DNA from 2 places in the Streptomyces sp. YIM 121038 genome. Region 2 is predicted to be linked to the other one. Evidence: riboswitches for the same ligand, from Rfam matches in the RefSeq annotation. Region 2 holds a riboswitch; the other holds the start of a gene.

Region 1 (3,725 bases), 4.8 Mb from region 2:
GTGGCCGAGGAGGGCGGGCCGGACGCGGCGTCCGGGCCGGGCGACGCGGTCGGGGAGCCGGTGGTGCCCGCCGAGCGGCGGTGGCCCGCGGGGCACGACGTCCGGCACGCGGTGTACGGGCCCGGATGGGTGCAGGGCAGCGGGCTGGGGCGGGTGACCGTGCGGTTCGAGACCCCGGATTCGGTGCCGGGGCGGGTGCGGACGTTCCGCACGGACGACCCGGAGCTGGAGCCTTCGGATCCGCTGCCTCTGGTGGTGGCGGACGCGGGGGCTTCGGCGCAGCGGGAGGACGCGGAGGGGGAGCCGGTGGGCCAGGAGACCCAGGAGACCCCGGAGGCCGCTTCGGTGGGGCGGGAGACCTCGGACGGGGAGGGAGGGGCGCTGCCGATGGTGGAGGGGGCCGGGTAGGCATCCTCGGGTAAGCGCCGCCCCGGCAGGCCCCCGGGGAGGCACCCTCGGGTGCGGGTGGTGCGGGTGGTGTGGGTGGTGTGGGTGGTGTGGGTGGTGTGGGTGGTGTGGGTGGTGCGGCGGGTCTGAATGGTGCCGCGGAGTGAGGCTGGTGTGGCGGGGCTGTCGGCTGCGTGGCGGTCAGGCGCCCGCCCCCTCCACGCCGCCCGCCCCATCCGCCCCATCCACCCCGTCCGCTCGGTTCACCCGGTCCGCCCGGCGGCCGAAGTCGTGGTCCGGCGGGGGCGGTGGCGTCACGTCCAGGCCGTAGTGGCGGTAGAGCTGGAGCTCCTGCTCGGGGGAGAGGTGGCGGCCCACGCCGAAGTCGGGGGCGTCCTTGATCAGGGCGCGCTCGAAGGGCACGCGCAGGGTGCCGTCCTGGACCAGCTCGCTGGGCTCCAGCGGGACGAACGCGTCACGGCTGAACAGACCGGTGCGTATGGCCGCCCACTCCGGGGCGCCCGTGGCGTCGTCGAGATAGATCTCGTCGACCGTGCCGATCTTGGTTCCGTCGCGGTCGAACGCCTTGCGGCCGATCAGATTGCGGGGATCGATATCTGTCTGCACGTTCCCTCCACTTGGTCGCAAGTCATCCGGGCTCATCCGTTTTTCGGTCGTCATACCTACGAAAGAGCACATCGGGACGGGCGGCCACTCGAGGGATCGGCCACGGACCGCGCTGGTAGGCTGGCAAGCGGCTGTTGACCCCGTGCGGGAGAGCTCTTCGGTGGCAGCACCGGAGGCGCCGAAGGAGCAACTCCTCCCCGGAATCTCTCAGGCCCCTGTACCGCACGGACGAGGCCACTCTGGAAAGCAGGGCGGGCGTCGGGCGGGCACGCCCGGAACCCTTCCTCACCGACGGTGAAAGCAGAGCCGCTCCGGCGGTCCTGTGAAGCTCTCAGGTTGAGATGACAGAGGGGGAGGCCGTCCGGGTACCCGCGCCGTGGTGCCCCTCGCAGGTCGTGTCAGACCAGGAGGCCTCCGCAATGACAGCCACCCCTCGCACTCCGCTCTCGCAGCTCGAGCAGGGAATCCCCTTCGAGCAGCGGCACATCGGGCCCGACGCGGAAGCCCGCGCCAAGATGCTCGCCCAGGTCGGCTACGGCTCCCTGGACGAGCTCACGGCCGCCGCCGTGCCGGATGTGATCAAGAACGCCGAGGCCCTCGAGCTGCCCGGTGCGCGCACCGAGGCCGAGGTCCTGGCCGAGCTGCGCTCCCTGGCGGACCGCAACCAGGTGCTCGACTCCATGATCGGGCTCGGCTACTACGGCACGTTCACGCCGCCCGTGATCCTGCGGAACGTGATGGAGAACCCCTCCTGGTACACCGCGTACACGCCGTACCAGCCGGAGATCTCCCAGGGCCGCCTCGAGGCGCTCCTCAACTTCCAGACCGTCGTCGCCGAGCTGACGGGGCTGCCCACCTCCGGCGCCTCGCTGCTCGACGAGGGCACCGCGGCCGCCGAGGCCATGGCCCTCTCCCGGCGCGTCGGCAAGGTCAAGAACGGCGTGTTCGTCGTCGACGCCGACGTGCTGCCGCAGACCATCGCCGTGATCCAGACCCGGGCCGAGCCGACCGGTGTCGAGGTCGTCGTCACGGACCTCAGCGACGGCATCCCCGCCGACCTCGCCGAGCGCGAGATCAACGGCGTACTGATCCAGTACCCCGGGGCCTCCGGTGCCGTGCGCGACATCAAGCCGGTCATCGAGCAGGCCCACGGCCTGGGCGCGATCGTCACCGTCGCCGCCGACCTGCTCGCGCTCACGCTGCTCACCTCGCCCGGCGAACTCGGCGCGGACATCGCGGTCGGCACCACGCAGCGCTTCGGCGTGCCGATGGGCTTCGGCGGTCCGCACGCGGGCTACATGGCGGTGCACGAGAAGTTCGCCCGCAACCTGCCCGGACGCCTGGTCGGCGTCTCCGTCGACGCCGACGGCAACAAGGCCTACCGCCTCGCCCTGCAGACCCGCGAGCAGCACATCCGCCGCGAGAAGGCGACCAGTAACATCTGTACCGCCCAGGTGCTGCTCGCCGTCATGGCCGGGATGTACGCGGTCTACCACGGCCCCGAGGGCCTGAAGACGATCGCCCGGCGCACCCACCGCTACGCCACGCTGCTCGCCGAGGGCCTCAAGGCCGGCGGCGTCGAGATCGTGCACGGCGCGTACTTCGACACGCTGACCGCGCGCGTGCCCGGCAAGGCCGCCGACGTGGTCGCCGCCGCGCGCGAGGGCGGGGTCAACATCCACCCGGTCGACGCCGATCACGTGTCGTTCGCCTGCGACGAGACCACCACGCGCGCCCAGCTCTCCGCGCTGTGGACGGCGTTCGGCGTCGAGGCCGACGTCGAGGCCCTGGACGCGAGCGTCGAGGACACGCTGCCCGCCGGGCTGCTGCGCACCGACGCGTACCTGACCCACCCGGTCTTCCACCAGCACCGCTCCGAGACCGCGATGCTGCGTTACCTGCGCCGGCTCGCCGACCGTGACTACGCGCTCGACCGCGGCATGATCCCGCTGGGCTCCTGCACGATGAAGCTCAACGCGACCACGGAGATGGAGCCCGTCACCTGGCCGGAGTTCGGGCAGCTGCACCCCTTCGTGCCCGCCCAGCAGGCGCAGGGCTATCTGACCCTGATCCGCGAGCTGGAGGAACGCCTCGCCGAGGTCACCGGCTACGACAAGGTCTCCCTCCAGCCGAACGCGGGCTCCCAGGGCGAGCTGGCCGGTCTGCTCGCGGTGCGCGGCTACCACCGCGCCAACGGCGACGACCAGCGCACCGTCTGCCTCATCCCGTCCTCCGCGCACGGCACCAACGCCGCGAGCGCCGTCATGGCCGGGATGAAGGTCGTCGTGGTGAAGACCGCCGACGACGGCGAGATCGACGTCGAGGACCTGCGCGCCAAGATCGAGAAGCACCGCGCCGAGCTGGCCGTGCTGATGATCACGTACCCGTCCACGCACGGCGTGTTCGAGGAGCACGTCGCCGACATCTGCGCGGCCGTGCACGAGGCGGGCGGCCAGGTGTACGTCGACGGCGCCAACCTCAACGCCCTGGTGGGCCTCGCCAAGCCGGGCCACTTCGGCGGCGACGTCTCGCACCTGAACCTGCACAAGACCTTCTGCATCCCGCACGGCGGCGGTGGCCCCGGCGTCGGCCCGGTCGCGGTGCGCGAGCACCTCGCGCCGTACCTGCCGAACCACCCGCTGCAGCCCGCGGCCGGTCCCGAGACCGGTGTCGGCCCGATCTCCGCCGCACCGTGGGGCTCGGCGGGCATC
Region 2 (3,725 bases):
CCGTGCGCCAGGTCCAGACCGAGGATCGTGTCGCCGGGCTTGGCGATGGCGAAGAGCGCGGCCTGGTTCGCGGAGGCGCCGGAGTGCGGCTGGACGTTGGCGTACTCGGCGCCGAACAGCTCCTTGACCCGGTCGATCGCGATCTGCTCGGCCACGTCGACGTGCTCGCAGCCGCCGTAGTAGCGGCGGCCGGGGTAGCCCTCGGCGTACTTGTTGGTGAGGACCGTGCCCTGGGCCTCCATGACGGCGACCGGAGCGAAGTTCTCCGAGGCGATCATTTCCAGGGTGGACTGCTGGCGGTTCAGCTCGGCGTCGACGGCCGCGGCCACGTCCGGGTCGAGCTCGTGGAGAGGGGTGTTCAGAAGCGACATCGGAAGATCAGTCCTTACGCCGTGGTCAGCTGCCTGCGAACTCGGTGTACTCGTCGGCGGAGAGCAGGTCGCCCGGCTCCTCGGCGACGCGCACCTTGAACAGCCAGCCGCCCTCGAAGGGAGCCGAGTTCACCAGGGACGGGTCGTCCACAACGTCCTGGTTGGCCTCGACGACCTCACCGGAAACCGGCGAGTACAGGTCGCTGACCGACTTCGTCGACTCCAGCTCGCCGCAGGTCTCGCCCGCGGTGACCGTGTCGCCGACCGACGGCAGGTCGGCGTAGACGACGTCACCGAGCGCGTTGGCCGCGAACTCGGTGATGCCGACCGTCGCCACACCGTCCTCGGTGGCCGACAGCCACTCGTGCTCCTTGCTGTAACGCAGCTGCTGGGGGTTGCTCATGGCGTGAATTCTCCTGTACGCGGGCGTGTGCTGATGAACGCGGGGATGTGCAGTCTTACGGAGTGAGACGGGACGGACGGGTCACCGGCGGACGGACCGGACTCCGGTGCGTCCGCGGGATCAGGTCCGGCGCGGGCCGTGCGTCACTTCTGCCGCTTGTAGAACGGCAGCGCCACCACCTCGTAGGGCTCGTGGGTGCCGCGGACGTCCACGCCCACGCCCGCCGTGCCCGCCTGCGCGTGCGCCGGGTCCACGTACGCCATCGCGATCGGCTTGCCGAGCGTCGGCGACGGGGCGCCGGAGGTGACCTGGCCGATGACCTCGCCGTTCGCCACGACGTCCATGCCCGCGCGCGGCACCCGGCGGCCCTCGGCGACAAGCCCGACGAGCTTGCGCGGGGGCGCGCTCTCGGCGCGCTCCGCGGCGGCCTTCAGGGCGTCGTGGCCCACGAAGTCGTCGGCGTGGGTCGTCTTGTCGAACTTCACGACCCGGCCGAGGCCCGCGTCGAAGGGCGTGAGCGACGTCGTCAGCTCGTTGCCGTACAGCGGCATGCCCGCCTCCAGGCGGAGCGTGTCGCGGCAGGAGAGGCCGCATGGCACGAGCCCCACGGGGGTACCCGCGTCCGTGAGCGCCCGCCAGAGCTTCTCCGCGTGCTGCGGCTGCACGAACAGCTCGAAGCCGTCCTCGCCGGTGTAGCCGGTGCGGGCGATCAGGGCGGGCACGCCCGCCACGGTGCCCGGCAGGCCCGCGTAGTACTTCAGGCCGTCCAGGTCGGCGTCCGTGAGGGACTTCAGGATGCCGGGGGACTCCGGGCCCTGCACCGCGATCAGGGCGTAGGCGTCGCGGTCGTCGCGGACCTCGGCGTCGAAGCCCGCGGCGCGCTCGGTGAGGGCGTCCAGGACGGTCTGGGCGTTGGAGGCGTTGGCCACGACCATGTACTCGGTCTCGGCCAGGCGGTAGACGATCAGGTCGTCCAGGATGCCGCCGTCCTGCTGACAGATCATGGTGTACCGGGCGCGGCCCACGGAGACGGAGCCGATGTTGCCGACGAGCGCGAAGTTCAGCAGGTCCACGGCCTGGGTGCCGGTGACGGTGATCTCGCCCATGTGGGAGAGGTCGAAGAGGCCGGCCTTGGTGCGCACGGCGTTGTGCTCGTCGCGCTCGCTGCCGTACCGCAGCGGCATGTCCCAGCCCGCGAAGTCGGTCATCGTGGCGCCCAGCGAACGGTGCAGGGCGTCGAGGGCGGTCTGACGTGGGGCGCGTGCGGTCTGACTCATCAGTACTGGCTCCAGGGCATGACGGGCGAGGTCTGTCCTCCCCATCTGTCATAAACCTGAGAGGTTCACCACGCCCCGTGCGTATGACGGAGCATGACTTGCACCTTGGGTGGAGCCGTCCCGCGGGCCGAGCTGGTCGCGCTCGTCGGGGGAGTGGCTCGCTTTTCAGATGTGCCTCGCCCGCGCGGTACGGGGCCTGAGAGATTCAAGGGAGGAACTTGCTCCTTCGGCGCCCCACGACGCTCCTGCGTCACCGGGGACTCTCCCGCGCGGATTCAAGCGGCCGGTATGGAGTTGGCGCGCACATCATTGCACGCGCCCCCGCTTCACAACAGCCGCAACCAGGGAGTCCCCCGCTGTCGTCTTCGTAGGGCATTACCTTCTCTTTACATACGACGGAGAAGTACTGGGGATGAGTGACGTGACGAGCATGGGGAGGCCGATCACGGTGCGCAGGAGCAGTGCTTACGCGACGACCACGGGTGTCTCGCTGCCCAGGGCGGGGGCGGTGCTGCCCGGCGCGGGCGTCGCCCTGCCCCCGCAGCCGGGCGCCCCCGCGGCGCCCGCGCGGGAGGCCGTCGCCGCCTCCCACCGGCCCGCGGTGCGCGACCTCAGGGGCCGCTCCGGGCGCGGCCCGACCGGCCTGGTGTTCGCCGCAGGTGACGTCGTGGTGGTCTCCGGCCTGCCCGGCAGCGGCAAGTCCACGCTGATGCGGCGCGCCGTGGCGGGCCCGCGCGTGGACTCCCAGGACACCCGCGACCGCTGGGCGGCCCGGGTGCCGCGCCGGATCCCGTACGCGCTCTACCGCCCCCTCGTCCGCCTCGCGCACTACGCGTACCTGCGCCGGACGCTGCGCGCGGGCAGCGGCGTCGTCGTCCACGACTGCGGCACCCAGCCGTGGGTGCGCCGCTGGCTCGCCCGCGCGGCGGCCCGGCGCGGGGCCACGCTGCACCTGCTCCTCCTCGACGTGCCCGCCCCCGTGGCCCTCGACGGCCAGCGCGCCCGGGGACGCGGGGTCTCCCGGTACGCCTTCGCGCGCCACCGCAGGACGGTCGGCCGCCTCGTCCGGGCCGCCGAGAGCGGGCGCCTGCCGCGCGGCTGCGGCTCGGCGGTGCTGCTCGACCGGGAGGCGGCGGGGGCGTTGCGCGCGCTGGGCTTCGAGGGACAGGGCGGGTAGGGCGGGGCGCGCGGGCCCGGCGGCGTTAGGGTCGGGCCGCAGACAGCACGCAGAGCAGAGGTCGAGGCAGATGGACTTTCCGGGGGACGTACCGGCACAGGCGCACGCCCATCCCTACGGCGGCTGGCCCGCCAACGAGCTGGAGGAGGTGCTCGCCGCCTCGCTCGGCGCGCCGCCGTCCGAGGCGACGGGCGCCCGCATGGTCGAGGTGCTCGGCCGCAGCAGGGTGTGGATCCCGCTGCCGAACGGGGGCGGGCCCGAGAGCGGCACGCTCGACCTGCCGACGCTGGAGCTCGACGGGCAGGCGTACGTGCCCGTCTTCACCTCGGAGCAGGAGTTCCAGCAGGCCACCGGCGGGCGGATGAGCTGCACGGTGGCGCCCGCGGTGGAGTTCGCGCGCGGCCTGGCGCCGGAGCTCGGCATCGCGCTCAACCCGGAGGGCACGGTGGCGGTGCCGCTGCCGCCCGCCGCGGTGGCCGCGCTGTGCCGGGTGGGGC

The links. Region 2 has a riboswitch for glycine ahead of gcvT (glycine cleavage system aminomethyltransferase GcvT). Riboswitches for the same ligand answer to the same signal wherever they lie in the genome.
Region 1: it holds a riboswitch for glycine, as region 2 does, so the genes downstream of both, gcvP (aminomethyl-transferring glycine dehydrogenase) here and gcvT (glycine cleavage system aminomethyltransferase GcvT) in region 2, are expected to answer to the same signal.

The regions. Positions count from the first base shown of each region.
Region 1 is NZ_CP030771.1:1,828,127-1,831,851, reverse strand. It holds gene C9F11_RS07230 (DNA polymerase IV) at 1-408, shown strand, start outside; gene C9F11_RS07225 (PRC-barrel domain-containing protein) at 589-1,014, opposite strand; glycine riboswitch at 1,150-1,247, shown strand; gene gcvP (aminomethyl-transferring glycine dehydrogenase) at 1,434-3,725, shown strand, end outside.
Region 2 is NZ_CP030771.1:6,594,849-6,598,573, forward strand. It holds gene glyA (serine hydroxymethyltransferase) at 1-371, opposite strand, end outside; gene gcvH (glycine cleavage system protein GcvH) at 397-774, opposite strand; gene gcvT (glycine cleavage system aminomethyltransferase GcvT) at 918-2,051, opposite strand; glycine riboswitch at 2,227-2,329, opposite strand; gene C9F11_RS28480 (AAA family ATPase) at 2,464-3,228, shown strand; gene C9F11_RS28485 (enhanced serine sensitivity protein SseB) at 3,299-3,725, shown strand, end outside.